3 regions of the Pseudomonas sp. HLS-6 TE3448 genome follow, and region 3 is predicted to be linked to each of the others. Evidence: predicted binding sites of a transcription regulator. Region 3 holds the regulator's gene; each other region holds the start of a gene.
The links. The regulator FliA, encoded in region 3, starts transcription of late flagellar genes. The targets are predictions, from matches to a motif close to CTAAAGTTTNNNNNNNNNNNGCCGNTAA.
Positions count from the first base shown of each region.

Region 1: the regulator FliA is predicted to act here: its motif matches at 2,727-2,754, upstream of motA (flagellar motor stator protein MotA).
Region 2: the regulator FliA is predicted to act here: its motif matches at 3,733-3,760, upstream of AB7M23_RS22280 (methyl-accepting chemotaxis protein).

Region 1 is NZ_JBRJIO010000001.1:1,862,049-1,872,247, reverse strand. It holds gene rsgA (small ribosomal subunit biogenesis GTPase RsgA) at 1-710, shown strand, start outside; gene motB (flagellar motor protein MotB) at 787-1,806, opposite strand; gene motA (flagellar motor stator protein MotA) at 1,810-2,661, opposite strand; gene AB7M23_RS08650 (HDOD domain-containing protein) at 2,793-4,328, shown strand; gene AB7M23_RS08645 (rhodanese-like domain-containing protein) at 4,375-5,190, shown strand; gene asd (archaetidylserine decarboxylase) at 5,200-6,063, shown strand; gene serB (phosphoserine phosphatase SerB) at 6,128-7,342, opposite strand; gene AB7M23_RS08630 (histidine kinase) at 7,478-8,980, shown strand; gene AB7M23_RS08625 (PqiC family protein) at 9,195-9,905, opposite strand; gene parC (DNA topoisomerase IV subunit A) at 10,080-10,199, opposite strand, start outside.
Region 2 is NZ_JBRJIO010000001.1:4,845,776-4,855,974, forward strand. It holds gene acnA (aconitate hydratase AcnA) at 7-2,691, shown strand; gene AB7M23_RS22275 (CPBP family intramembrane glutamic endopeptidase) at 2,792-3,586, shown strand; gene AB7M23_RS22280 (methyl-accepting chemotaxis protein) at 3,791-5,356, shown strand; gene AB7M23_RS22285 (pseudouridine synthase) at 5,401-6,288, opposite strand; gene AB7M23_RS22290 (transcriptional regulator) at 6,339-6,650, opposite strand; gene AB7M23_RS22295 (D-Ala-D-Ala carboxypeptidase family metallohydrolase) at 6,742-7,173, opposite strand; gene AB7M23_RS22300 (glutaredoxin family protein) at 7,294-7,530, opposite strand; gene AB7M23_RS22305 (cation:proton antiporter) at 7,707-9,665, shown strand; gene AB7M23_RS22310 (ammonium transporter) at 9,672-10,199, opposite strand, start outside.
Region 3 is NZ_JBRJIO010000001.1:2,897,917-2,908,115, reverse strand. It holds gene AB7M23_RS13515 (CheW domain-containing protein) at 1-541, opposite strand, end outside; gene AB7M23_RS13510 (ParA family protein) at 541-1,329, opposite strand; gene motD (flagellar motor protein MotD) at 1,375-2,262, opposite strand; gene AB7M23_RS13500 (flagellar motor protein) at 2,266-3,006, opposite strand; gene AB7M23_RS13495 (protein-glutamate methylesterase/protein-glutamine glutaminase) at 3,006-4,121, opposite strand; gene AB7M23_RS13490 (chemotaxis protein CheA) at 4,167-6,389, opposite strand; gene AB7M23_RS13485 (protein phosphatase CheZ) at 6,402-7,190, opposite strand; gene AB7M23_RS13480 (chemotaxis response regulator CheY) at 7,211-7,585, opposite strand; gene fliA (RNA polymerase sigma factor FliA) at 7,692-8,432, opposite strand; gene fleN (flagellar synthesis regulator FleN) at 8,429-9,262, opposite strand; gene flhF (flagellar biosynthesis protein FlhF) at 9,383-10,199, opposite strand, start outside.

The DNA.
Region 1 (10,199 bases), 1.0 Mb from region 3:
CCGAACTGTGCCGCCCAGACTCGCGCGGCCAGCTGAAACCTGTGGCGGCCAACGTCGACCTGATCGTGATCGTCTTCGCACCGATGCCCGAACCGCATGCCAACCTGATCGACCGCTACCTGGTAGCCGCCGAACACGCCGGCATTCGCCCCTTGCTCCTGCTGAACAAGGCCGACCTGATCGACGAACAGAACGCACCGGCACTCAATGCACTGCTGGCGGTGTACCGGCAACTGGGCTACCCGCTGCTGGAGGTTTCGGCCCACCATGGCGACGGCATGCAACAGTTGCAGCACCAACTCGACGGCCATATCAGTGTGTTCGTCGGCCAGTCGGGGGTGGGCAAGTCATCGCTGGTCAACAGCCTGCTACCCGAGGTGCAAACCCGTGTCGGCGCACTGTCCGAATGGTCAGGCCAAGGCACTCATACCACGACGACCGCCCGCCTCTTCCACTTCCCCGGGGGTGGCGAACTGATCGACTCACCGGGTATCCGTGAGTTCGGCCTGGGCCATGTCAGCCGCGCTGATGTCGAGTCGGGCTTTATAGAGTTCAATGACCTGCTCGGTACCTGCCGCTTCCGCGACTGCAAGCATGATCGCGAACCCGGCTGCGCCCTGCTCAAGGCACTGGAAGACGGGCGCATCCAGCAGCAGCGCATGAACAGCTACCGCTCGATCATTGCCAGCTTGCCGCAAGACAGCTACTGAGCAATAACGAGCCCGTCAGCACACAGCAAAACGCCCGCGCAGATCGCTCTGCGCGGGCGTTTTGAGTGCCTTGCACTTAACGCTTGCCAGGCTCGTCCATCCTCAGCACACCATCCTCGAAGATATTCAGCTTCTGGCGCAGTTCGCGTGGCTGCATGGGCTCGGGCTCTGGCGCAGTTACACCGCTGGAACCGCCCGGCGAAGCCGGTGCGCCACCTGGCTGAGTGCCATCCGGCGCGGCAGGCGCCTGCTCACCCTCCATCGCACGCTGGGCCTTCTTGGTCAGCACGATGATGTCGATACGACGGTTAACCGGATTGAACGGGTTAGCGCGATCAAACAGCGACGACGACGCATAGCCCACTACCCGAGCGACCTGGGTGTCCGGGTAACCACCCGCCACCAGCGCACGCCGAGCGGCGTTGGCGCGGTTGGCAGAGAGCTCCCAGTTACCGAAATCACCCATACCGGCGAACGGCTTGGCATCCGTGTGACCACTGATGCTGATCTTGTTCGGCACAGCCTTGATGGTATCGGCCATGGCCAGCAGGATATCTTCGAAATAGGGCTGCAAGCGCGCACTGCCCAAATCGAACATCGGCCGGTTTTCCGCGTCCATGATCTGGATACGCAGGCCGTCCTGCGTAATCTCGAAGAGGATCTGATCCTTGAACTTCTGTAGCTGCGGGTTTTCTTCGACCTTGTTTTGCAGTTCCTGCAGCAACAGCTCCAGACGCTCACGCTCAACCTGTTCGGCCATGGTTTCGACCTTGTCCTTATCCAGCTGGATGCTGGTGTCAGGCGTCGGCTCGGACTTCACCTCAGGGTTGATGGTCTTTTCGGGGGCCAACTGAGGCGAACCGCCCAAGTCGATAATGTACGGCGTACCACTTTCAGAGAACCCTATCGGGTCCTTGAAGTAGCCAGCGATGGCAAGCTTCTGTTCCGGCGTGGCCGTCGACATCAGCCAGAGCACCAGAAAGAACGCCATCATCGCCGTCGCGAAGTCGGCGAACGCAATCTTCCAGGCGCCACCGTGATGGCCAGCGTCAAAGCGTTTGACGCGCTTGACGATAATGGGCTGATTGTTCTCCATGGCTTAGCGACCGCGAACCGCTTGTTCCAGCTCAGCGAAGCTCGGACGATGCGACGGGAACAGCACCTTGCGACCGAACTCTACAGCCAGCGATGGCGGCATGCCCGACGCCGAGGCGACCAGCGAAGCCTTGATGGCCTCGTAGACATTGAGTTCTTCACGGGCGTCATGACGCAGCGTATTGGCCAGTGGACCGAAGAAACCATAGGCCGCGAGAATACCGAAGAAGGTACCGACCAGCGCCGCACCCACGTGCAGACCGATGGATTTCTGATCGCCATCACCCAGCGAGGCCATGGTCACCACGATACCCAGTACGGCAGCCACGATACCGAAACCCGGCATACCGTCGGCAATACCTGTCACCGCGTGCGACGGGTGCTCAAGCTCTTCCTTAAGGCTCAGCAATTCCATGTCGAACAGGCCTTCCAGCTCGTGGGGAGCCATATTGCCGGTAGACATGATGCGCAGGTAGTCGCAGATGTACGCGGTCATGCGTTCATCCTTGAGCACAGCCGGGTACTTGGCAAAAATCGGGCTGGCCGCTGCGTCTTCGATATCGGCTTCAATCGCCATCATGCCTTCACGACGGCTCTTGTTGAGGATCTCGTAGACCAGGCCCAACACCTCGATATAAAAGGTGTGCGTGAAACGCGTGCTGAACATCTGCAACGATTTTTTGACCACGTGCATGGTCATATGGCCAGGGTTGGCCTGCAAAAACGCACCGAATGCAGCACCCCCGATGATCAGCACTTCGAAAGGCTGAATCAACGCAGCGATTTTGCCGTGAGAAAGCACATATCCGCCAAGCACACTCGCGAATACGACGATGATGCCGATAATTTTAGCCATAGTTTAAAGCACTTACTGTCGTGGTCAGGGTCGGGGGGGCGGAAGCTCGAAAACTCTTCTTCTACTTATCGGCACTTCTGCGCCAGACTATAGCCAGTCAAGGCGAAAAGCCAGTTCAGGCGCCCTACAGCATGCCTAATGAAACTATCGTGCCAAATAAAATCCCCAAAACACTCGATGCCTGGGTCAGGCTTCTAGACAGCGCTCGCCTTCCGGTACCCCGCGACAGCCATGCACGGGTTCGTGCGGCGATCAGCGACAACCGAAGCTCGCTACGTGACATTGCCGAGCTGATGCAGGGCAGCCCAGCGCTGGTGCTGAGCGTGATCCGCGAGGCCAATCAACACACTCATTCGAGCATGAGTGAACCGGCCGAGAGCCTGGAAATCGCCCTGAACAGGTTGGGCCTCAAGCGTACCGAAGAACTGCTTGAGCGCTTGCCCACCCTGGATCAGGCGCAGATCCCGCAACCCCTGCGGCAGTTGCAGATGGTCAGCCAGCATGCCTGCACGCAAGCCAATGGCCTGTTCGCCAATCGACTGGCACGACTGTGGCAGGAAATCCACTGGGGCAGCCTGCTGTTCCTGTCACCGCTCTGGCCTCTGGCAATCACTTACCCCAAGTTGCTTGAAGAATGGGAAGTGCGGGTTGTCCACAAGAGCGAGTCATCAACAGCCGTTGAGCACGAGTTGTTCGGTGTGCGCCTGCTCGCCATCTTCCAGGCCCTGGCCAATCATTGGCGCCTGCCAAACTGGGTCACTCAGGGCTATCACTTGCTGCAAGAGGAGCGCGAGCTGCTGGCCAAGGTCACCCACATTGCGCGTGATGACGACCCGCTGCATCAACAACAGCAACTGGACGATGATCCCGGCTTGCGACGCTGGTTCAACCAGCCCGCCAACACGGTGCTGCTGGCCAATGGTTTGGCGTTGTCGGCCCAGGTGGCCTGGACCAGCCCGCACAACGTTCGCTGGGAGTACCTGATCAGCCTGTACTTGCAAGAACCTCTCGACGCGGTACAGCAGCAGATTCACCAACACGCCGCCAGCAGTGCCCGCAGCCATGCAGACGCCGACCTGTTCCACCCGGCAGAAGCATTGATCTGGCCGTGGGAGGCACGCCGGATCCCGCGCGGCCTGTTACCAGCGGCGCCGCCGTCAACCGAGGCACTGGGTGCCTGGCGCAAGTACTGCGCCGAACTGCTGGCCGAGCCCAGCCCCTTCACCAACGCCATGCACCTGACGACTCACGCCCGGGACGCGCTGCTCGCCTGCGGCATGCAGCGGGTGATGCTACTGATGACCGACAAGAACCTGACCCACCTGCGCGTTCATCAAATTGCCGGCCTGGCCAAAGAGGCTGCCAGCCTGAACCTGCAGATCGATCAGAGCAAAGTGCTGCAACGCCTGCTGGCTCAGTCAGCCCAACTGCGCCTGACCCCGGAAAACAACGCACAGTTTTCTGCACTGTTGCCGGCCAGCCTGCGCAGCCTGTTCAAGGGCAGTCACCTGCTGTTGCGCTCGCTGTCGAGCCATGGCCGGGTCGTCATGCTGCTGGTGGCCGACCAAGGCGGCGCGCCCTTCTCGGAAATCAGCGTGCAAGCCTTCGGCAAGACCGCGCAATGCATCGAACGCGCCCTGAACAACTTCAGCAATCGCAGTGCCTGACCCATGCGCTACAATCGCCCCCTCTCTTTCGACGTGGAGACCCTGGATGACTGACTTTTCTGGCTTGCCCCTGGTGATCGAGCCCGCTGACCTGCAGGCTCGCCTTGAGGCCCCGGAGCTGATTCTGGTCGATCTGACCAGCGTCAACCGCTACGGCAGTGGACATATCCCGGGGGCGCGCTTCGTTGATCCCAAGCGCACGCAATTGGGTCAGCCTCCAGCGCCAGGCTTGCTGCCGGCCAAAGCTGACCTGGAAAAACTGTTCGGCGAGCTCGGGCATAACCCCAATGCCGTCTATGTCGTGTATGACGACGAAGGTGGCGGTTGGGCCGGGCGCTTCATCTGGCTGCTGGACGTAATCGGCCACACACGCTACCACTACCTGGATGGTGGCCTGCATGCCTGGCATGGCGCAGGCCTGGCCCTGTCCACCGATGTACCGGCCACCGCAGGCGGCCCGGTCAGCCTGAGCCTGAACGACGCACCGACGGCCACCCGCGAATACCTGCAAAGCCGCCTCGGCGCTGCCGACCTGGCGATCTGGGATGCGCGCAGCCAGCTGGAATACAGCGGTGAAAAAGTCCTCGCCGCCAAGGGCGGACATATCCCCGGTGCGGTCAATTTCGAGTGGACCAAGGGCATGGACACCGACAACGCCCTGCGTATCCGCAAAGACATGCCACAGATCCTCGAGCAACTGGGCATCAGCAAAGACAAGGAAGTGGTTACCCACTGCCAGACACACCACCGCTCCGGCTTTACCTACCTGGTGGCCAAGGCCCTCGGCTACCCGCGGGTCAAGGCATATGCCGGCTCGTGGGGCGAATGGGGCAACCATCCGGACACGCCTGTAGAAGTTTAAGGAAACCCAATGAAATCCCGCTTGTTCATCATCAGTCAGTACCTGCTGCCGCATCACCTGCTTTCGCGCCTGGCAGGCTGTATTGCCGAGTGCCGCGTGCGCTGGTTCAAGAATGCGTTCACCCAATGGTTCGCCAAACGCTACCAGGTCAACATGAGTGAAGCGCTGGTCGAAGACGTGACCGCCTACGAGCACTTCAACGCCTTCTTCACCCGTGCGCTGAAACCGGATGCACGCTCGCTGGACACAACCCCGGGAGCGATTCTCTGCCCAGCCGACGGTGCAGTGAGCCAGCTCGGCCCTATCGAGCACGGACGCATTTTCCAGGCCAAGGGCCACAGCTTCAGCGCCCTGGAACTACTGGGCGGCGATCCAGCACTTGCTGCGCCGTTCATGGGCGGCCAGTTCGCCACCATCTACCTGTCGCCGAAAGACTACCATCGCGTGCACATGCCACTGGCCGGCACACTGCGCGAAATGGTCTACGTTCCGGGTCGCCTGTTCTCGGTCAACCAGACTACCGCCGAAAACGTACCGGAGCTGTTTGCCCGTAACGAACGCGTGGTCTGCCTGTTCGACACCGAACGTGGCCCGATGGCCGTGGTGCTGGTGGGTGCAATGATCGTGGCATCGATCGAAACCGTTTGGGCAGGCCTGGTGACTCCGCCAAAGCGCGAGCTGAAAACCTTCCGCTACGACGACGCCGCCCGTGCGCCGATCCACCTAGAAAAGGGTGCGGAGCTGGGACGTTTCAAACTGGGTTCGACCGCTATCGTGCTGTTCGGTCAGGATCAAGTGAAATGGGCTGAAGAGCTGACAGCAGGTTCTGCTGTACGAATGGGCCAAGGCCTGGCACTGCCTGCACAAGCCTGACGCTCCTGACAGACATGCGCCCCAGGCCGGGGCGCATGTCATACGGGGCTAGCAAGCAGCGTGATCAGCCACGACCGTGGCGGTCACGCATGCCCAGCAGGTACAACACACCATCCAGGCCCAATGTCGAAATCGCCTGTTTGGCCGACTGCTTGACCAACGGTTTGGCCCGGAACGCAACACCCAGCCCTGCAATGGCCAGCATTGGCAGGTCATTGGCACCATCGCCCACGGCAATGGTTTGCTCCATCTGCAACCCTTCCTTGCGTGCCAGCTCGGTCAGCAGATCAGCCTTGCGCTGTGCATCGACAATCGGCTCTACCGCCACACCGGTGACCTTGCCATCGACGACTTCCAGCTCGTTGGCATAGACATAGTCAATACCCAGACGGGCCTGCAACTGCTTGGCGAAGTAGGTGAAGCCGCCGGACAGGATGGCGGTCTTGTAGCCCAGGCGCTTGAGCTCGGCAAACAGGGTCTCGGCACCCTCGGTCAGACGCAGCGACGCACCGATCTCATCCAGCACGGCGACATCCAGCCCTTTGAGCAACGCCAGGCGCTCCTTGAAGCTGGCCCGAAAATCCAGCTCGCCGCGCATCGCGCGCTCGGTGATCTCCGAGACCTGCTCACCCACGCCCGCAGCCTTGGCCAACTCATCAATGACTTCGGCTTCGATCAGGGTGGAGTCCATATCGAATACCGCCAGACGACGGTTACGGCGGAACAGCGAGTCCTGCTGGAAAGCGATGTCGACGTTCAGCTCCTGAGCCACGCTGAGAAATTCGGCGCGCAGGGCTTGAGGGTCGGCGGGTTCGCCACGTACTGAGAACTCGATGCAACCCTTGCTCTTTTCCACCGGCGTATCCAACGCAACGCGGCCGGACAGACGGTCGATGTGGTCGATATTCAGCCCGTATTGCGCGGTAATCGCGCTCACTCGCTGCACTTGCTCAGCGGTTACCTTGCGGGTCAGCAACGTAACGATATGCCGTGGCTTGCCCTGACCCTCTACCCAGGCCTGGTAATCGGCTTCCGAAACCGGCGTAAAACGCACCTGCTGATCCAGCTCGTAGCCAGCGAACAGGATGTCCTTGAGGACCGAAGAGGCATGCTCGCTTTCTGGAATTTCGACCAGAATGCCAAAGGACAGGGTGTCATGAATCACCGCCTGACCGATATCGAGGATGTTCACACCGCTCCTCGCCAGGACACCGGTGATGGCGGCGGTGAGACCCGGACGGTCCTCACCAGTGATGTTGATCAGGACGATTTCGCGCAAGACGGGCTCCGACTCGTTGAAAAAAAGCGCATTCTACCGACTTTCACTGACTATCGGGCACCGCCGATACTTTGCCGCCCTGTAGCTGCTCGCTATACTGCGCAGCAACTTAACCGACATAAAGAGCCGCGCTCTGTGAACCGGCCTACGCCTGTAAAAACCGACAACTTCTTCCTGCTGATCTTTCGTGCCCTGCGCCAGCGCCGAGTACCGTTGGCGCTGCGGATCGCCTGCCATAACGTCTTCCTGGTCGCCTTGGCACTGGTGATCTATGCCGTTGTGATGGGCCTGCAGTTCAAGGAAGCCATGCATGAACAGGCTGATGCCCTGGGCCAGAGCCTGACGACCCAGACGGCCACCTCGGCTACCGAACTGCTGGTGTCCAACGACATCCTCAGTCTCAACGTGCTGCTGGGCAACCTGGTGAAGAACCCGCTGGTGGCCCACGCGGCCATCTACAGCGTCGATAACCGGATCCTGGCCGAGGCTGGCCAGCGCCCGAAAAACGGGCTGCTGGGCGAAGCGGAAGGCCTCTACCAGACCAAAATCACTTTCCAGGACGTGACGGCAGGGCAACTGCGCATCAGCCTGGACATGAGCCAGTTCCAGCAGCCGCTGACCATCAGCCTGCAAAGCATGGGCATTCTGGCCGGTATCCTGCTGGCACTGGCACTGGCCTTGAGCCTTCGTCTGGGGCGTTTCATCTCCACACCGCTGCTGCAACTGCGCGTATGGCTGCGTGACCTGAATGAATTCACCCCGGCCACTGAGCGCCAGGACGAGATTGGCGACCTCGCGCGCCAACTGCATGCCCGCTTCGCGCCGCCGCCACGTGAGGTGGAGCCAGAAGCAGAGGATGACGACTCGCTGGAAAGCGAGGCAGACGAACCGACATTTGAAGTTCGTAATCTGCGCGACCCAAGCTTTGACGAAACCCCAGCCATTGCACGCCCTACCGTCCGAGCTGTCGTGGACGAGGACGAGGACGACGAGGCGTTCGCCGACCTGCATGATGACAGCGATGTCGCTCGCCCGGCCCCGCAAGCAGTGGCACGCCCACCACAGGCCAGTGCAGTTCTGGCCATACAACTGGGCTCGCAGGAACAACTGCGTCGCCTGCCGCGCGCGCGCCTGACTGAACTGCTGGAACGCTACCGCGACTGCCTCGACCAGGCCGCCTCGCTGTATGAAGGCGAAGTGCAGACACTCAATGACGGCAGCACCCTGATGCTGTTCCACCGCCAGGACAGCGGTGACGACTACCTGACCAACGCCATTTGCTGCGGCGAACTGCTGCGCGCACTCGGCCATGCGCTGCAGATCGAGGTCGCGGACAGCGGCATCACCCTGCAACTGCAGTTGGGTCTGGTGTTGGGTGAAGGCCTGCATGGGCTGAGCCAGATCGATCTGTTGCTGACCGAAAAGGCTCAGGATGCCCTGGCCTTATCCCAGCACAGCCGCAATTTGTTGCTGGTCGAACGCAAGATCAGCGACGATGCCCTGATTCGCCAGCGCGCCCGCATTCGCCCGATCGCCAGCCCTGAAGGGGCCTGCTGTGTCGAGCGACTGATGGAACCTTATCCATCGATGCTGGAACGCCAACTGGCGCGCATGCACGAAAGCCGCGTCAAGAACTAGCCCACCCAGCGATGCAGGCTTGCCTGCGATGACGTCAGCACGGGTGTCAGTGAGTGCGAGGCGCCTGCATCGTTGGCAAGCCAACTCCAACAGGGGGCCGCGCAGAAGGCTACATTTCCCTGTGGGAGCAGGCTTGCCTGCGATGGCGTCAGCACGGGCACCCGTAAGTGCGCAGCATCGACAGCCTGAACCCGCATCGCTGCGGGCTTGTTCTTCAGAAGCGGAACACTTCCATTTCGGTGCGGATTGGCGAAGCCAGAGGGATCTTCGACTTTTCAGGCCCCTCCTTGCGCACCTGCACAGGAGCAGCCTTGCGTGGTGTTTCTTCGACCACAGGCGGCTGATTGGCCAGCGGTTTGAGCGCAGCGCTCAACTGTTCAGACAATCGCTGCAGCAATACCCCCTGAGCCTTGACCTGATCAGCAGAGCTGCCCAGATGCCGTTCCTCAAGGTGGATGATACGGTTGTCGCGAACCTTGCCGCGACGGTCAATCAACCGCCACTGGGCATCCAGGATGGCAGGCTGATGCACGCCCGAATCCAGACGTGTGATCGACAGCAGCACTTGCACGTCAGGACTGAAACCCGACGTGGCCGGCGCCAGCACGACGCGATGGCTGTCCAGACGCCAGGCCAACTGACGTACCAGCAACTGATCGATGTCAGCCGACAGGCTGCCTGCCCAACGACCATCGGTGGCAGCAGTCAGGCTGCCGTCCGCTTGACGCTGCAGGAAGGTTTCACGTTGCAAGTAATCAGCAACCGACACCGGCCCCAGCACAACGGCCATGCCGCCCGCCTGTTTAGGCTGCTCAGGCTGACCATCGTCGAGCTGATACAGCGCAACCGGTTGATGCATGCTACAGCCAGCAAGGCCCAATACCCCTGCCAGCAGTAGAACAAATGGAAGGCGCAGAAAAGTCATCATCCCATCCAGGCGGTCGCCACTCGGCTCACCGCAGTGATACACATAAATTCACTCGGGCACCCAGCTACCTGGGCACCACAAGGGGCCTATCATCCGCGAATATGCGGCGCGACTCCAGCATTTGTGCCGTATACCCGACCAAAAAAGCCGGGTATACGGCCCACGAGCACACTAGCCAAGGCTCTCGACCAGCAACGCATCAACCCGCTGGAAACCACGTGGCAGCTTGCTACCGCGCCGCCCTCGCTCACCCTTGTAGTGCTCCAGGTCATCAGCCTTGAGAGACAGGGT
Region 2 (10,199 bases), 1.9 Mb from region 3:
TGACCCATGCCCTCGCTCGACAGCCTGAATACCCTCAAGACCCTGACGGTAGGCAACCGCCTCTATCACTATTACAGCCTGCCCGAGGCAGCCCGCAGCCTGGGCGACCTGAGCGCACTGCCCCTGTCGCTCAAGGTGCTGCTGGAAAACCTGTTGCGCTGGGAGGACGGCAAGACAGTCACCAGCAGCGACCTGTACGCCCTGGCCAAATGGCTTGAAAATCGCCGGTCCGACCGCGAAATCCAGTACCGCCCGGCGCGGGTACTGATGCAGGATTTCACCGGGGTACCCGCAGTGGTCGACCTGGCAGCCATGCGCGCTGCCATGGCCAAGGCCGGGGGAGACCCTCAGCGCATCAACCCGCTGTCACCGGTGGACCTGGTGATCGACCACTCAGTGATGGTCGACCGCTACGCCAGCCAGCAGGCTTTCAGTGAAAACGTCGACATCGAAATGCAGCGCAATGGCGAGCGCTATGCCTTTCTGCGCTGGGGGCAAAACGCGTTCGACAATTTCCGCGTGGTACCGCCAGGTACCGGCATTTGCCATCAGGTCAACCTCGAGTACCTGGGGCAGACCGTCTGGACCCGCGAGGAAGACGGCCGTACCTACGCCTTCCCCGACACACTGGTTGGCACTGATTCGCACACCACCATGATCAACGGCCTGGGCGTGCTGGGTTGGGGAGTGGGCGGCATCGAAGCAGAGGCAGCCATGCTCGGCCAGCCAATTTCCATGCTGATCCCCGAAGTGATCGGTTTCCAATTGACCGGCAAACTGCGCGAGGGCATCACGGCCACCGACCTGGTGTTGACCGTCACCCAGATGCTGCGCAAGAAAGGCGTGGTCGGCAAATTCGTTGAGTTCTATGGCGACGGCCTGGCCGACCTGCCTTTGGCAGACCGCGCCACGATCGCCAACATGGCCCCGGAATACGGTGCCACCTGCGGCTTCTTCCCGGTCGACGACATCACCCTGGATTACCTGCGCCTGTCGGGTCGGCCCGAGGCAACCGTGAAACGGGTCGAGGCCTATTGCAAAGCGCAAGGCCTATGGCGCCCGCCCGGCCATGCGCCCGCCTTTACCGACACCCTGGCACTGGACCTGAACAGCGTCGAAGCCAGCCTTGCAGGCCCGAAACGCCCGCAGGACCGCGTGGCGCTTTCGCAGGTCCGCCAAGCCTTCGATGACTTCATGAGCCTGCAACCCAAGGCGAGCGCGCGTAATGGCGGGGTGACTACTGGCAGCGATTATCCGGCTCTGCAAGAGGGGGCGGTGGTCATCGCCGCCATAACCTCCTGCACCAACACCTCCAACCCCAGCGTAATGATGGCTGCCGGGCTGGTGGCCAAAAAAGCCGTGGAGAAAGGCTTGCAACGCAAACCCTGGGTGAAGAGCTCGCTGGCACCCGGCTCAAAAGTGGTGACCGACTATTACCAGGCAGCAGGCCTGACCCCCTACCTGAACGACCTTGGCTTCGACCTGGTGGGCTATGGCTGTACCACCTGCATCGGTAACTCCGGCCCTCTGGACGCGCCCGTCGAAAAGGCGATCACCGAGCATGACCTGACCGTAGCGTCGGTACTCTCCGGCAACCGCAACTTTGAAGGCCGTGTGCACCCTATGGTGAAAACCAACTGGTTGGCTTCGCCGCCGCTGGTGGTGGCCTACGCCCTGGCCGGCAGCGTACGTATCGACCTGAGCAAAGAACCGCTGGGCACTGGCCGGGACGGCCAACCCGTCTACCTGCGCGACATCTGGCCCAGCCAACAGGAAATTGCCATGGCCGTGGCCTGCGTAGATACGGCGATGTTCCATAAAGAGTATGCCGAAGTCTTTGCAGGAGATGCCCAATGGCAAGCCATCGAGGTACCGCAGGCTGCCACCTACGCGTGGCAGAACGACTCGACCTATATTCAGCACCCACCGTTCTTCGATGACATCACTGGCCCGCTGCCACAGATTCAAGACATTCACGGCGCACGCATCCTGGCATTGCTGGGTGACTCGGTGACCACCGACCATATCTCGCCAGCCGGCAACATCAAGGCTGACAGCCCGGCCGGGCGTTACCTGCGCGACAAGGGCGTGGCCCCGCCGGACTTCAACTCCTACGGCTCACGTCGCGGCAACCATGAAGTGATGATGCGCGGCACCTTCGCCAATATCCGTATCCGCAACGAAATGCTCGGTGGCGAAGAAGGCGGCAACACCGTGCATATTCCCAGCGGCGAGAAACTGTCGATCTACGATGCCGCCATGCGCTACCGCACCGACGGCACGCCACTGGTGGTGATCGCTGGCCAAGAGTATGGCACCGGGTCCAGCCGCGACTGGGCTGCCAAGGGCACCAATCTGCTGGGCGTCAAAGCGGTACTGGCGGAAAGCTTCGAGCGTATCCACCGCTCCAACCTGGTGGGCATGGGTGTACTGCCCCTGCAATTCAGGCCCGGACAAAATCGCAAGACCCTGGCCTTCAAGGGGGATGAGCGTATCGATATCCTTGGCCTGAGCGGGGCCTTCCTTTCACCGGGAATGGCGCTGCGCCTGCGTATCACCCGGGACAACGGTCGCGAGGATAGCCTGGAGGTCTTGTGCCGCATCGACACCCTGAACGAAGTGGAGTACTTCAAGGCAGGCGGCATCCTGCACTACGTGCTGCGGCAGTTGATCGCCGGCAAGGGGACCTGATGGATGGCCCTGCGGCCATCGTCGTTGCCCCGTAAAAAGGCGTGTCTTTTACCGTGCGGTTCAAGTCCAACATCGCGGACTTCACCGTAAGGTAATCGATATGCCATCACCTCGTGGGGTTGCCCTTGCCCTGCTCTGCCTCGGTTACGCCTTCGCGCTGAGCCAGGGCCAACTGACACGTGCCGCCCTACCCGGGTTAATCCTGCTGCTGTGTGCGGCAGCGCTTGTGCAACGACCTCGCAGCAACGGGTTGAAGGCCTGCGGCCATGGGCTGTTCGTGCTGCTCGCGGCGGGGCTGGCCCTGCATTGGCTTCCAGGCTTCAACAGCGCCAAAGTCATCGACGCGCAACGCTTGAGTACCGACGCAGCACCCTACTCGATGTACCTGAACCTGGATAAGCCGCTGATCGCGTTCTGGATACTGCTGGCTTGCCCGTGGATGCTGGCCGGCACACGCAACACCTCCACCAGCGTCCCCATGATTGCAACCATGACCGCCATGACCGCCATGGCCTGCCTGGGCAGTGCACAATTGCTCGGCATGGTCGCCTGGGCACCGAAATGGCCAACACAGGGCTGGCTATGGCTGGCCAACAACCTGCTGCTGGTGAGCCTGACCGAAGAAGTGCTGTTTCGCGGGTACATTCAGGGTGGCCTGCAACACCTGCTCAGGCACCGTGAGCATGGCCAGCGCCTGGCGCTGCTGTTGGCCGCAGGCGTATTCGGCCTGGCCCACCTCGGTGGCGGTTGGCAATGGGTGGTACTGGCAAGCATTGCAGGCGCAGGTTACGGCCTGGTTTACCGCCATGGCGGGCTGCTGGCAGCAGTTGTCAGCCACTTCACCCTGAACCTGCTGCATTTCAGTTTGTTCACCTACCCAATGCTGAATAAATGAGCCAAAGTGTGAACGACTGGTCAGTTGCTGACTTTTATGTCAAAAGCATGAAAGAATGCTTGCAATTCTCTGAAAGCTGCAGCTTTTTCGCATAACTCAGGTCATGATTGAAAACCCTGCGCTCGATCAATGGCTGCAAAAATCGACTCAATAAAAACAACTCGCTGCCGATACCCCTCGAAAGCCTTCCGGATTGAACAGCTAATGCGTAATAACCAGCCGATTACCCAGCGCGAACGGACGTTTCCAGATCAACAACGTTTGATTTCGACTACCGATGCCAAAGGTCTGATTACCTACTGCAACGATGCCTTCGTCGAAATCAGCGGTTTCTCGCGAGAGGAGCTGTTGCGCGCCCCACACAACCTGGTTCGCCATCCGGACGTGCCGCCGGCGGTATTTGCTCACATGTGGGGCACCCTGAAACAGGGTCTGCCATGGATGGGTATCGTCAAGAACCGCTGCAAGAACGGTGATCACTACTGGGTCAACGCCTACGTGACTCCTGTTTTTGAAAACAATCAGGTCGTCGGCTACGAGTCCGTGCGGGTAAAACCGACGGCTGAACAAATACGCCGCGCCCAAGGGTTGTACGAGCGAATCAACCAGGGCAAGTCGGCTATTCCAAAGCGTGACAAGTGGCTGCCGGTGCTGCAGGACTGGCTACCGTTCATTCTGGTCAGCCAGATCGGTTTCCTGATCGGTAACTGGCTCGGCCATTCGTGGGGCTTTGCCCTGGCCGCTGGCTTGTCAGTGCCACTGGGCCTGATGGGCCTGACCTGGCAACAACGCGGCCTCAAGCGCCTGCTGCGTCTGGCCGAGCAGACCACCTCTGACCCGCTGATCGCCCAAATGTACAGCGACAGCCGTGGTGTTCAGGGCCGCCTGGAAATGGCCATGCTCAGCCAGGATGCACGCCTCAAGACCTGCCTGACCCGCCTACAGGACACCGCTGAACACCTGAACGAACAGGCGCGTCAATCCGACACCCTGGCGCATAACAGCTCCTCGGGGCTGGAGCGCCAACGCGTTGAAACCGAACAGGTCGCCGCTGCCGTCAACCAGATGGCCGCCACCACTCAAGAAGTGGCCAACCACGTTCAACGCACCGCCGATGCCACCCAGGAAGCCAATCGCCTGACTGGACGCGGCCGGGATATCGCCGGGGAAACCCGCGAGGCCATCCAGCGCCTGTCCCAGGCCGTCGGCGAAACCGGGCAGACCGTGACGCAACTGGCACGTGACAGTGACGAAATCGGCGGCGTGGTGGATGTGATCAAAGGCATCGCCGACCAGACCAACCTGCTGGCACTGAACGCTGCAATCGAGGCTGCCCGTGCCGGCGAAATGGGCCGTGGCTTCGCGGTCGTCGCGGATGAAGTTCGTCAACTGGCACAACGCACCAGCGAATCGACCGGCCAGATCCACGGGCTGATCGCCAAGCTGCAGCAAACTGCCAGCAACGCCGTACAGACCATGGAAGCGGGCCATCGTCAGGCCGAAGAAGGCGTGGCTCGGGTCATGGAAGCCGACCAGGCACTGCTGGGTATCAGCGAAGCGGTGGCCAACATCACCGACATGACCACCCAGATCGCTGCCGCCACCGAAGAGCAGACTGCCGTGGCCGATGAGATCAGCCGCAATATCAGCACCATTGCTCAACTGGCCGATCAAACCTCCGAGCAGGCCCAGCACTCTGCCCTGCTTAGCGAAGAGTTGACTCGCACCGCCACCAGCCAGTACTCGCTGGTCGAACGCTTCAACCGCTGAACCGGTCAGGCGCACAGCCACAAGGCTGTGCGCCGACACCCCACCTACCAGTCGAGCGTCAGCTCGCTCTCGAAGTAGCGCTCTTCACCACTTAACGGGTCCTTGAAACGCAGGCTATGCGCCAGCAGTTTCAGCGGCTTGCTGTAATCGTCGTCCTCGTGACGCACCTCGGGGTAGAAAGGATCGTTACAGATGCTCGCCCCCAGCGCAGTCATGTGCACGCGCAACTGATGCGTCTTGCCGGTCACTGGCGACAGGCCATACCGCCAGAACTCGCCATTTTTTTCCAACACGTCGGCCAGCGTCTCGCTGTTACTGACCCCGTCTACTTCCTGCATGCGGAAAAATGGCTCCCCGCTGACCAGGCGGCTTTTATGCACCAAGGGGAACGCCAGTGCGGGCAAGGCAGGGGCAATAGCCTGATAACGCTTGTCGATCTGCCGATTGGGAAACAATGATTGATAAGCGGAACGGCTCTGTGGATTGGCAGAAAACAGCACCAGGCCTGCGGTGTGCCGATCGATGCGATGCAACGGCACCAGGTTCGGGTTATCCAGACGACGGATCAGCCGCCGCAGCAGGGTCTGCTCGACATACTCGCCCGTGGGCGTTACCGGCAAGAAATGCGGTTTGTCGGCCACCACCAGGTGCTCATCCACATGCACCAGGGTTTCCTGCACGAGAATCGGTTTTTCGTTAGGTACTTCACGAAAGTAATGGATGCGCAGCCCCTGGCGATAGGGCAGGTCGACCGGGATCGGTGCACCCTGAGCATCCAGCACACGGCCCCGGGCAATACGGTCAAGCCATTGTTCACGTCCGATGGCCTTGAAGTGATCACACAGGCAGTCCAGTACCGTTAACCAGGCACCTGGAGGGAGACAGACGGTGCTGGCTTGATGCTGTGCCGGATCGAATGAAGCGAAGGCCATGGGAACACCCAGAGGATAATGGCCGACCATTATCCCGCATGGCACCCAGCTCAGCCAGCCTGAACCGCTGCCGCTTCGGTGAACTCCTTGAGCCAGCGCAGTACATCGACGGCGTCCCAGCGCGTAGGGTCATACAGCGCATACAGCAACCCCTGATAACCGACCACATCCAATGGGCGGTGATAGCCGGCACGCTGAAACAAGGCTTCTATTTCAGCGAAGCAGGTGTTGAAGTGCAGTTTGTTGAAGGGTGTCTTGCCCTCAAGCACAAGCCCGTCAAGGCGCAGTTCAAGCACCGCCTCACTGACCATCTCGACCGACATGCGATTGACGGTGTACTTCAGTTGTTCGACGTTGACCATGTTTCGAGTCCTTGGGCGTAACCGCCCGCAAATACTGTATCTATATACAGCATATTGAGTGACCTGCACGCCGTCAATGACAGCACCTCACTTACTGCAGGCCAGGCAGGTAACCGGTGCCCTTGCGAATCGTCAGGATCTGCCGGCGCTCGGCAGAGGCCGATAACCCCAGGTGCACCCAGCTGTCGAACTCCAGTATCAGTTGATCAAACGCCAGCGTGCTTTGCGCTATCAACTGCGCCAGCTCCAGCGGAGCCATGCCCGCAACACTGATGTCTGCCGCCAACCCCAGCCTGTGCGTACTCTTGGGCGAGCCACCCACTGCGCGATTGAGTGCGGGTGAACGGTAACCGCTGCTGACCAGCACGGGCCGACCAACCAGGCTGCGCACCTGCTCCAGCGTGGCGCAAAGGCGCTTGAGATTGAGCAAAGCCTCATCGTTCGGGGTGTTATCAATACCCAGGCGACTGGCGGTCCGAGACGCGGTCATCTCGGACAGGGTGAAGTGTTTGGAAAGGTTCATGGATGCCACTCCTTTGGCTGAATAGGTCACACACGCTGCCGCTCCCGAGGCAACGGAGTAGAGTGTGAACCCGTCCAGGCCCGGTGTGCGCCAGGAAAAAGCCACCGGGAAGAAACGACATCAGCGCAGAAAGGCGACGACCTGCTCGGCATCAAAAGGCCAATTCAACTCGGCACCGCTGTCGCAACGACGCAGCACGGGAATTCGCAGCCCATAACGCTCGACCTGCATCTCGTCCTCGGCAATATCCACCAGTTCGACCAACAGGCCATGCTCGACAAACGGCATCAACAGGGCTTCTGCCACTTCACACAAGTGACATCCCAGGGTGCCGAACAGCTGGCATTCAGGAAGCATTGACAGTTACCGATAAAAAGAATGAATGGGTATTTTAGGTCGAGGGTACAAGGCCGTCGAGGCACTTGCCCCACGCCATCCCTGACGCCTGCGATACTGATTCGAATCAAGGAGCCACGCAGCACCTGGCGCTATGCTTTTGTGTTTTTTTGCTGTTTTCGTACATGGAGTATGTTGTGTTTGCAAACCTGCTGATCATTCTGGCGTCATCGCTGGTCGTCATTGCCATCTTCCGCCGCGTACAGCTACCACCTGTGCTCGGCTATCTCTGCGTTGGCCTGTTCGTTGGCCCAACCGCGCTGGACTGGGTCAATGAAAGCGAAGAACTGCCAGACCTTGCCGAAATGGGCGTGGTATTCCTGCTGTTTTCCCTCGGCCTGGAATTTTCCCTGTCGAAAATGATGGCGCTGCGCAAAGTGGTGTTCGGCCTCGGCAGCCTGCAGGTCATTTGCTCCACATTTGTACTGGCCGGGCTACTCGCCCTGCTCGGCATGCCGACCAACGCAGCATTGCTGCTGGGGGGTGGCCTGGCGCTGTCGTCCACCGCGATCGTCAGCAAGGAGCTGACCAGCCTCGGGGAAATTTTCAGCAGCCACGGGCAGAACGCGATCGGTGTATTGCTGTTCCAGGATGTCGTGGCGGTTCTACTGCTGACCCTGGTACCGGTGTTTGCCGGGCAAAGCGGCCAGGCGTGGTACTTCGCACTGCCACTCACGCTGGGCAAGACGGTCATCCTCTTCGTCGGCCTGCTGATGGCCAGCCGCTGGTTGCTGCCCCGACTGTTCCACGAAGTGGCCAACTCTCATTCGGCGGAACTGTTCGTTCTGTTGGCGCTGGTCATCGTGCTGCTGACGGCCTGGCTGACACACCTGCTGGGCCTGTCTCCGGCACTGGGCGCGTTCCTGGCCGGCATGCTGCTGGGTGAAAGCCATTATCGCCATCAGATCGAGGCGGACATTCGCCCCTTCCGCGACATCCTGCTGGGGCTGTTTTTCGTCAGTATCGGCATGCTGATCGACCTGCAACTGTTCGCCAGCCATGGCCTGGAGATCCTCGCCTTGACCCTGGCCCTGCTGGTTATCAAGGGCGCGGTGGTGGCTGCCCTGGTTCGCGTTCGTGGCAGCGACAGCGAGACCGCATGGCGCAGCGGCCTGGCACTGGCCCAGGGCGGTGAATTCTGTTTCGCCCTCATGGCCCAGATGCAACACAACAAACTGCTGCCCGAGGCGCTCGGCGACCTGCTGCTGGCGGCAACGTTCTGCTCGATGCTGGTCACCCCCCTGCTGCTGCGCGCGGCGCCCTCTATCGCCGCACGCCTGCACCGCAAACCCAACCAGGAAGTTCAACTGGAAGAAATCGGCGCACAGAGCGCGGCCCTGAGCGGCCACGTACTGATTTGCGGTTATGGCCGGGTTGGCCAGTCGATCGGACGCTTCCTGCGCCAGGAGCAGCTCGCCTTCATCGCCCTGGATGACGACCCGGTGCGCGTGCAGGAAGCTGCAGCGGGCGAACACAACGTCCATTACGGGGACTCACGCCGCGGCGAACTGCTGGCGGCGATCGGCCTGGACCGGGCACGCCTGCTGGTCATTGCCGTGGACAAGACAGAAGTTGCCTTGAATGTGCTCAAGGCCGCACGCCAACTGAACCGTGACGTTCCAATTCTCGTGCGTACCCGCGATGACAGCCAACGCGAAGAACTACGCGCCGCTGGTGCCAACGCGGTGGTGCCGGAGCTGCTGGAGTCCAGCCTGATGCTGGCCTCCCATGCACTGGTCATGCTCGGCCTGCCGCAGGAGCAGGTGCAAAAGCGCGTCGACGAAGTACGTAGGACCCGCTATCGCCTGCTCCATGGTTTCTATCATGGTGCGCAAACCAGCCTGATCGACAGCGAAGGGCAACCCAAAGTGCTGCTGCACGCCGTGAGCCTGGGTGCCGACGCCTATGCCTGTGGCCGTCCGCTGGGCGAACTGGCCCTTGAGACACTGGGTGTCGAGCTGCAATCCGTGCAGCGCCAGGGTAACGATCTGAAACTCGATACCAGTACCTGCCTGCATGCGGGCGACGCCGTGGTGCTCAGCGGCCCGCTGGAAGCGATAGAAGCCTGCGAATCACTGCTGCTGGGCGGTCGCTAGTCGGACTCAGTCCTGGCTGGTGGCGCCGATCTTGTGGATCGACAAATCGGCGCCGTAATACTCCTGCTCCTGACTCAGGCGCAAGCCATGCACACGCTTGATCACACCGTACACGCTGAAACCACCAGCCAGCGCCACCAACACCCCCGCCAGGCTGCCAATCAACTGGCTGATCAGGCTGACACCGCCCAATCCACCCAAGGCACTCTGGCCAAAAATGCCACAGGCAATACCGCCCCAGACCCCGCAGACGCCGTGCAGTGGCCAGACACCCAATACATCATCAAGCTTCCAGCGGTTCTGCGCCGCGGTAAAACACCAGACAAACAGCGCACCGGCAATTGCACCGGTTGCCAGCGCACCAACGGGGTGCATGAGGTCCGAACCCGCACAGACAGCCACCAACCCGGCAAGCGGTCCGTTGTGCAGAAAACCAGGGTCGTTACGCCCCACCAGCAGCGCTGCCAACGTTCCACCAACCATCGCCATCAGCGAGTTGACCGCCACCAGGCCGCTGACGGCCTGCAAGGTCTG
Region 3 (10,199 bases):
AGTCAGGTTGGCCGAACAACGGTGTCAGTTCCTGACCCGCCAGCGAGTAGATCGAGCCCAGGCAGACCAGCGGAACGGCCAGCGTCAGCCCGGCGACATCGAACAACAGGCATTCAAACGGTTCGGCAGCCCAGGCTGGGCGACCGTCTGTGGTAGCCGGAGGCACTGGCGGATTGAGCGCAGGCGGCAGATGAACCTCAACCAAGGGTTCAACCGGCACTGGCGCCTCAACCACCGGAGCCGCTGGTGCTACCGCGACCTCCAGCGGTGGCGCGATAACAGGCATTACCAGCCGGCTCGGCTCGGCAAAGACCGTTGTGGTGACTTCTACCGATACAGACGGCTGGCGCTTGGCATCACGCACCTGCTCTTCAAGCACGGCAGCCTGAAATTCGTCCAGTTCCGCTGGCACTTCGACAGGCGGGCGAACCGTTTCAACACGCGGCGGCTCCAACTCTTCGGTCGCTTCCTGCAACAAGCCATCCAGGTAGGATTGCAGGGCCAGTTGTGGCCGGGTGGCGATCAACGCGGGGCGAGTCATCAAGCCACCTGCGCTGCAGCGTTGTGGGTAAGCAACTGCTTGAGCAGCGCCCTGTAAGCGGTTACGCCACGGCTTTTGCCATCGAATTGCGAAGGCGTCAAACCGGCCCGGCTGGCATCACGCAGGCGCGTATCAACCGGGATGTAGCCCTGCCAGATATGTTCCGGGTAACTGTCACGCAGCACCCGCAGCGTGCCCATGGAAGCCTGGGTACGCCGATCGAACAAGGTCGGCACGATATGGAACGGCAACGCCTGCTTGCGTGAGCGGTTGACCATCGCAAGCGTGCTGACCATGCGCTCCAGGCCTTTGACCGCCAGGTATTCGGTTTGCACTGGAATCACCAGTTGCTGGCTGGCAGCCAGGGCGTTGACCATCAACACGCCGAGTAACGGTGGGCTGTCGATGATGGCGTAGTCGAAATCCTGCCACAGCTGCGCCAGACTCTTGGCGATCACCAGGCCCAGGCCGCTTTGCCCAGGGGACTGACGCTCCAGGGTGGCCAGGGCGGTACTCGATGGCAACAACGAAATATTGTCGTGGCTGGTCGGCAGCAGCAGTTGCCCCGGCAAGCCTTCGGGGACAGTCCCCTTGTGCAGGAACAAGTCGAAGCTGCTGTGCTCCAGGGTATCGGGATTGTGCCCGAAGTAGCTGGTCATGGACCCATGAGGGTCGAGGTCAACCACGACCACGCGCTTGCCCGCATCAGCCAGCAAACCGGCCAAGGCGATGGACGTGGTGGTCTTGCCGACGCCACCTTTTTGATTGGCTACTGCCCAGACTCTCATTGCGCTGCTTCCTCCCGCTACGGCAACCTGCCCTACCGGGATCGGTTATAAGGTCGGTGACGGGGAATTGACGGGGCTGGCCCCGACCGTCGGTGATACCACTCGCGGTGCAGTTTGTGTGCCAGCTCGCTTCATTGCTGCATCTGGCGTGGCATTGGCACTGCCCGTACCGGTCAGGCTGCGGCGCACCTCCAGGTTACGCGAGATCACCAGCACCACCCGACGATTGCGCGCACGCCCTTCTGCCGTGGTATTGCTGGCAATCGGCTGGAACTCGCCATAGCCCACCGACGCCATGCGCGCGGGGTTAACGCCTTCCATCGCCAACAGGCGCACAATGCTGGCCGCACGCGCCGACGACAGTTCCCAGTTGGTCGGGTACTGCGCCGTGCGGATCGGCAAATCGTCGGTGAACCCTTCGACATGCACCGGGTTGGCGAAAGGCTTCAGGATCCGCGCCACTTTTTCGATGATATTGAAGGCCGCGTCGCTGGGCATGGCGTCGCCACTGCCAAACAGCAGCGAAGAGTTCAACTCGATCTCCACCCACAACTCGTTGCCGCGCACCGTCATCTGATCGGATTTGATCAAATCACCGAAGGCGTCCCGAACATCGTTGGTGATGGTCTTGAGTGGATCGCTGTTGGTTTGAGCAAGCCCGGCATCGACCTGTTCGCTATCGCGGATCAGCGGTTCGGCTGGCTTGACGCTGAGCGGCTGCTCATCGCCAATCGGAATCGGCCGCATGCTCCGTTCGGGGTCATTGAAAACCCCGAGCAGGGCCTGGGAAATTATTTTGTACTTGCCCTCGTTGATCGAGGAGATCGAGTACATGACCACGAAGAAGGCGAACAACAAGGTAATGAAGTCGGCGTACGACACCAGCCAGCGTTCGTGGTTCTCATGTTCCTCGGGGGCGCGACGGCGAGCCATGTATTACTCCATGAAGCCCTGAAGCTTCAACTCGATCGAACGCGGGTTTTCACCTTCTGCAATCGACAACAGGCCTTCCAGGAGCATTTCCCGGTAACGCGACTGACGCAGGGCCAGCGCCTTGAGCTTGTTGGCGACCGGCAGCAGGATCAGGTTGGCACTGGCAACACCATAGATCGTCGCCACGAACGCAACGGCAATGCCATTGCCCAGCTGGGATGGGTCGGCCAGATTGCCCATCACATGGATCAAACCCATTACCGCACCGATGATGCCGATGGTTGGCGCATAGCCGCCCATGCTCTCGAACACTTTTGCAGCCTGGATATCGCGGCTTTCCTGGGTGTAGAAATCCACCTCGAGAATGCTGCGAATCGCTTCCGGCTCCGCACCATCGACCAGCAGTTGCAAGCCCTTGCGCGCATAGGGATCGGGCTCGGCGTCAGCCACCCCTTCCAGGCCCAGCAGGCCCTCTTTGCGCGCCGTCAGGCTCCAGTTGACGACCCGATCAATACCACCGGCCAGGTCGACCCGTGGCGGGAACAGGATCCAGATGACAATCTGCATCGCGCGCTTGAAAGCGCTCATCGGCGACTGCAGCAACGAAGCCGCCAACGTGCCGCCGAGCACGATCAGCGCCGCAGGGCCGTTGATCAACGCAGACAGGTGGCCGCCTTCCAGGTAGTTGCCACCGATGATGGCAACAAAGGCCAGGATGATCCCGATGAGGCTCAAGACATCCATTAGACGCACGCCTCGACCAGATGCCGACCGATGTCATCCAGGCCGTACACCGCGTCCGCCAGATTGGCCTTGACGATCGCCATGGGCATGCCATAGATCACACAGCTGGCTTCATCCTGAGCCCAGACCTGGCTGCCGCCCTGCTTGAGCAGGCGAGCACCTTCGCGGCCATCAGCGCCCATGCCGGTCAACACCACGGCCAAGACCTTGTCACCGTAGGACTTCGCGGCAGAACCAAAGGTGATGTCCACGCACGGTTTGTAGTTCAGGCGCTCGTCGCCCGGGAGGATTTTCACCGTACCCCGCGCATCGACCATCATCTGCTTGCCACCCGGGGCCAGCAGCGCCAGGCCAGGACGCAACACGTCACCGTCCTCGGCTTCCTTGACACTGATCTTGCAGAGCTTGTCCAGGCGTTCGGCAAACGCCTTGGTGAACGCCGCCGGCATATGCTGGATCAATACGATCGGCGCCGGGAAGTTTGCCGGCAGCTGGGTCAGCACGCGTTGCAGGGCAACCGGGCCGCCTGTCGACGTGCCGATGGCCAGCAGCTTGTAGGACTTGCGCTTGGGGGCAGGCGAGCTGGGTGCGGCAGCACGTACTGGCGCACTAACAGGCGCAGGGCGCGAGAGGCTTGGCGACGCCATGCTGCTGACACTGTGCTGGGCGCTGGGCGCTGGAGCCGGTGCTGGCGTGGCGAAACTGCTGAAGCGGCGGTTACTGCGGGAAATGGTATGAACCTTTTCGCACAGCAGTTGCTTGACCTTTTCCGGGTTGCGCGAGATGTCCTCGAAGTTCTTCGGCAGGTAATCCACCGCACCGGCATCCAGTGCATCAAGGGTAACGCGAGCACCTTCATGGGTCAGCGAGGAGAACATCAACACCGGCGTCGGGCAACGCTGCATGATGTGCCGAACGGCAGTGATGCCATCCATCATGGGCATTTCATAGTCCATGGTGATCACATCAGGCTTGAGCGACAGTGCTTGGTCGATCGCTTCCTTGCCGTTGGTCGCGGTGCCCACGACCTGGATAGTCGGGTCCGCTGAAAGAATTTCCGAGACACGGCGGCGGAAGAAACCGGAATCATCCACCACCAGGACCTTGACTGCCATAAACACTCCATTACGGGGCGCGGTCGAAAGACCGCGCCACCGGGATCAAATACGCCGGGCAGCGTAACGCTTGAGCATGCTCGGAACGTCGAGGATCAGCGCAATGCGCCCGTCACCGGTAATGGTGGCGCCCGACATCCCAGGGGTGCCTTGCAGCATCTTGCCCAGCGGCTTGATGACCACCTCTTCCTGGCCGACCAGTTGATCGACGACGAAGCCGATCCGCTGAGTGCCCACCGAGAGGATCACCACATGGCCCTCGTGCTGCTCTTCATGAGCGGCAGAGCTGACCAACCAGCGCTTGAGGTAAAACAGTGGCAACGCCTTGTCGCGTACGATCACCACTTCCTGGCCGTCAACCACGTTGGTACGCGACAGGTCGAGGTGGAAAATTTCGTTGACGTTGACCAACGGGAACGCGAACGCCTGATTGCCCAGCATGACCATCAGCGTCGGCATGATCGCCAGGGTCAACGGCACCTTGATCACGATCTTCGAACCCTGGCCCTTGGCCGAGTAGATGTTGATCGAGCCGTTGAGCTGGGAGATCTTGGTTTTCACCACGTCCATGCCGACACCACGGCCAGACACATCGGAGATCTCGGTCTTGGTGGAAAAGCCCGGGGCGAAGATCAGGTTGTAGCAGTCCGACTCGCTCAGGCGATCGGCTGCATCCTTGTCCATCAGGCCCTTTTCCACCGCCTTGGCGCGCAGCACGTTGGGGTCCATGCCCTTGCCGTCGTCAGAGATCGACAAGAGGATGTGGTCACCTTCCTGCTCAGCCGACAATACGACCTTGCCACCACGCGATTTGCCTGCGGCTTCACGCTCTTCCGGTGTTTCGACACCGTGGTCGACAGCGTTGCGCACCAAGTGAACCAGCGGGTCGGCCAAGGCCTCGACCAGGTTTTTGTCCAGGTCGGTCTCTTCGCCCACCAGCTCCAGGTTGATCTCTTTCTTCAACTGGCGCGCCAGGTCACGAACCAGGCGCGGGAAGCGCCCGAAAACCTTCTTGATCGGCTGCATGCGGGTCTTCATGACCGCGGTCTGCAGGTCAGCGGTGACCACGTCAAGGTTCGACACCGCCTTGGACATGGCCTCATCGCCGCTGTTCAAGCCCAGGCGAACCAGACGGTTACGCACCAGTACCAGCTCGCCGACCATGTTCATGATCTCATCGAGGCGGGCGGTATCGACGCGCACCGTGGTTTCGGCTTCGCTGGCGGCATGCTTGTCGGCTGACGCCGGAGCGGCCTGACGCGCAGGTGCTGCCGCTGCAGCAGGCTTGGCGACGGGAGCAGGTGCAGGAGCCACAGCGGGCGCGGGCTTGGCCGCAGGCTTGGCTACTGCTGCTTCTGCGACCGAGGCCGTTGCTGCTGCGCCCTCGGCAAATTTACCTTTGCCGTGGATCTGATCGAGCAACGCTTCGAACTCGTGCTCGGAAATATGGTCGCCCGACGCTTCGGTAGCAGCGGGCTCGACAGCCGCGGCCGGCAGTGCATCCACAGCAAAGGTACCCTTGCCATGAAGCTGGTCCAGCAGCGCTTCAAATTCGTCGTCGGTAATTTCGTTGCTGGCTTCAGTACCTGCCTCGACAACCGCTGCCGACGCAGGCGCAGCAGGTGTGGGAAGGCTGTCGGCAGCAAACTGGCCTTTGCCGTGCAGTTGGTCGAGCAATGACTCAAATTCGGCATCGGTGATTTCATCACCCGCCGCAGCTGCCGGAGCGGCAGGCGCCTCGGCCTCGGCCTTGACGGCGTTGAGCGAGTCGAGCAGTTGCTCGAACTCCGTGTCGGTAATGTCGCCAGACGCTTGCTCAGCGGGCGCCTCGGCAACCGGTTCAGGCTCAGGCTCGGGTGCAGCAGCCTGCTGGGCCGAAGCCGGCTCAGCCAGGCGTGCCAGCGCAGCCAGCAGCTCTGGCGTGGCCGGCGTCACATCGCTGCGCTCGCGGACCTGGCCGAACATGCTGTTGACCGTGTCCAGGGCTTCCAGGACCACGTCCATCAGCTCGGAGTCCACGCGACGCTCGCCCTTGCGCAGAATGTCGAACACGTTCTCGGCAATATGGCAGCACTCCACCAGCTCATTGAGCTGGAGGAAGCCGGCGCCCCCTTTTACAGTGTGAAAGCCGCGAAAGATTGCATTGAGCAGATCCGCATCATCAGGCCGGCTTTCCAGCTCGACCAATTGCTCGGACAGTTGCTCAAGAATTTCGCCGGCTTCTACCAGGAAATCCTGGAGGATTTCTTCATCGGCGCCGAAGCTCATTAAACGTGCTCCCTAAAAACCCAGGCTGGACAACAGATCGTCGACATCGTCCTGACCGGACACGACGTCTTCACGCTTATCGGCATGAATCTGCGGACCTTCACCCCGAGTCGGATGTTTTTCTTGATCTTTTTCAGCACGTAGCTGCTGGTGGTCATGTTCAATACCGGCAAAGCGGTCGACCTGACTGGCCATCAATACGAGCTTGAGCAGATTGCTTTCTACTTCGGTAACCAGTTGCGTGACGCGCTTGATCACCTGGCCGGTCAGGTCTTGGTAGTCCTGAGCCAACAGAATGTCATTGAGGTGGCCTGCCACTTCACGGGTGCCGGCCTCGCTGCGCGTCAGAAAACTGTCAACGCGACGCGCCAGCTCGCGAAACTCCGGCGCAGCCACTTCTCGACGCATGAAACGCTGCCAGTCGGCACTCAAGGTACTTGCCTCGGCACTCAATTCTTGAAGCACCGGCGTACTTTGCTCGACCAGGTCCATGGTCCGGTTAGCCGCGCCCTCGGTGAGCTTGACCACATAGGACAAGCGCTCGGTGGCATCGGTGATCTGCGACACTTCCTCAGCCTGCGGCATCTGCGGGTCAATATGAAAACTGACGATCGCACTATGCAACTCGCGGGTGAGCTTGCCGACTTCCTGATACAGGCCACGATCACGGGTCTGGTTCAGCTGATGGATCAGTTGTACCGCGTCGCCGAATTTACCTCGTTCAAGGCTCTCGACAAGCTCGTTGGCATGTTTCTTCAGTGTCGACTCGAAGTCGCCCAACGACGATTGTTTATGCTCCATAAGCGCCCCCGTGGCGTACCTCAGCTATTGACGCGCTCGAAGATCTTCTCGATCTTTTCTTTCAACACCTGAGCCGTGAATGGTTTTACCACGTAACCATTAACGCCAGCCTGAGCCGCCTCAATGATCTGATCACGCTTGGCCTCTGCCGTTACCATCAGCACCGGCAGGTGTTTCAGGCGTTCGTCAGCGCGCACAGTACGCAGCAGGTCGATGCCGGACATGCCAGGCATGTTCCAGTCCGTTACCAGGAAATCGAAGTTGCCGCTGTGCAGCATTGGCAGTGCAGTGACGCCGTCGTCCGCTTCCTGGGTATTGGTGAAGCCCAGGTCACGCAACAGGTTCTTGATGATCCGCCGCATCGTCGAAAAATCGTCAACGATGAGGATTTTCATGTTCTTGTCCAATTAGACCTCCAAGCAGTCTTTAACGCGCTCAGCGCTGAACGCGCACTCAATCAAATCCGGCACAACATTTTCACGACTGCATGAAACCCAGCAATCAACGCGCGCGCCATTCTCCCAGCCGCCCACGCAAGCGTGCAGCACACTGGCTGTGCAACTGGCTGACCCGCGACTCACTGACCCCAAGCACCTCGCCGATTTCCTTGAGGTTCAGCTCTTCGTCGTAATACAACGCCAGCACCAGCCGCTCACGCTCAGGCAAGTTGGCAATCGCATCTGCCAACGCTGCCTGAAAGCGCTCGTCTTCCAGATCGCGCGAAGGCTCGACCTGGGCGCTGGCGCCGTCCTCGTGCAGCCCTTCATGCTCGCCGTCCTGCAACAGGTCGTCGAAGCTGAACAGGCGACTGCCCAAGGTGTCATTCAAAATCCCGTAATAATCATCGAGACTCAATTGAAGTTCGGCAGCAACTTCATGATCTTTAGCGTCACGACCTGTTTTTGCTTCAACAGCGCGAATTGCATCACTGACCATGCGGGTATTGCGATGAACCGAACGCGGCGCCCAATCCCCCTTGCGCACCTCATCCAGCATCGCACCGCGGATGCGAATACCGGCATAGGTCTCAAAACTGGCACCTTTGCTTGAGTCATACTTGTTCGCCACCTCAAGCAAACCGATCATGCCGGCCTGAATCAGGTCTTCAACCTGAACACTGGCGGGCAAACGCGCCAACAGGTGGTAAGCGATGCGCTTGACCAGCGGCGCGTAGCGTTCGACCAACTCATACTGCGCGTCGCGCGAAGCCTTGCTGTACATCCGGAAACCGCTGGCACTCATAGAGCAGGCCCCACACTGGTCGGCTGCACCAGACGCTCGACGAAGAACTCCAGATGGCCGCGCGGGTTGGCTGGCAGCGGCCAGCTATCGACCTTCTGTGCGATGGCCTTGAACGCCAGCGCGCACTTGGAACGCGGAAAGGCTTCATAGACCGCTCGCTGCTTCTGCACGGCTTTACGCACGCACTCGTCATACGGCACTGCACCGACGTATTGTAGGGCGACATCGAGGAAGCGATCCGTGACCTTGGTCAACTTAGCGAACAGATTGCGCCCTTCCTGAGGGCTTTGCGCCATGTTCGCCAGCACGCGGAAGCGGTTCATGCCGTAATCACGGTTAAGCAGCTTGATCAACGCATAGGCGTCGGTAATCGAGGTCGGCTCGTCACAGACCACCAGCAACACTTCCTGGGCTGCTCGAACGAAGCTGACCACCGAGTCACCAATACCCGCAGCAGTGTCGATCACCAGCACATCGAGGTTGTCGCCGATATCGCTGAACGCCTGAATCAGGCCGGCATGCTGAGCGGGCGCCAGGTGAACCATGCTTTGCGTACCCGAAGCGGCAGGCACGATGCGCACACCGCCCGGCCCCTGCAGCAGCACGTCGCGCAGCTCGCAGTGCCCTTCGATAACGTCGGCCAGGGTTCGCTTGGGCGTGAGGCCCAGCAACACGTCGACGTTAGCCAGGCCCAGGTCGGCGTCCAACAGCATGACGCGACGGCCGAGCTCGGCCAACGCCAGTGACAAGTTCACTGACACGTTAGTCTTGCCAACGCCACCTTTGCCGCCGGTCACGGCGATCACCTGTACGGGATGCATGCTACCCATGTTTGTTCTTTACCTTGTCTTGCTTAGACCGAGGCCACATGACTGGCTGCACTTTCAAACACCTGAAAAATGCCTGGCAGACCATTGATGTAGATACTTTGCAACGTCTTCACCGGCACCTCAGCCAACACGCTTCGGGCCGTGATAGAGATCAGCGAACATATCGGCCATGGCCTCCTCGCTGGGTTCGTCCTGCATTTGCACACTGACCGCGCGGCTGACCAACTGGTGGCGGCGCGGCACGTGCAAGTCATCCGGAATGCGCGGCCCATCGGTCAGATAGGCCACCGGCAATTCATGACTGATCGCCAGGCTCAACACTTCACCGAGGCTGGCGGTTTCATCAAGTTTAGTCAGGATGCAACCGGCCAGCCCGCAGCGCTTGTAGCTGTGGTAGGCCGCCGTCAGCACCTGTTTCTGGCTGGTCGTCGCCAGCACCAGGTAGTTCTTCGCCTGGATACCGCGACCGGCCAGCGTCTCCAACTGCATGCGCAGGGCCGGATCACTGGCCTGCAAACCTGCGGTATCGATCAGCACCACGCGCTTGCGCAGCAAGGGCTCCAACGCCTGCCCCAAGGACTGCCCCGGATCGACATGGGTGACCGAAACATTGAGGATACGCCCGAGCGTCTTCAGTTGTTCCTGGGCACCGATGCGGAAACTGTCCATGCTCACCAGGGCCAGGTTCTGCGCGCCGTACTTGAGCACGTAGCGGGCTGCCAACTTCGCCAGCGTAGTGGTCTTGCCCATACCCGCCGGGCCGACCATGGCGATCACGCCGCCCTCTTCGATCGGATCGACTTCCGGTACGCTGATCATCCGCGCCAGGTGGGCCAGCAACATCCGCCAGGCATGGCGTGGCTCTTCAATTTCGGCGGTCAGGTCAAGCAGCTCGCGCGACAGCGGTCCGGACAAGCCAATACGCTGCAGGCGGCGC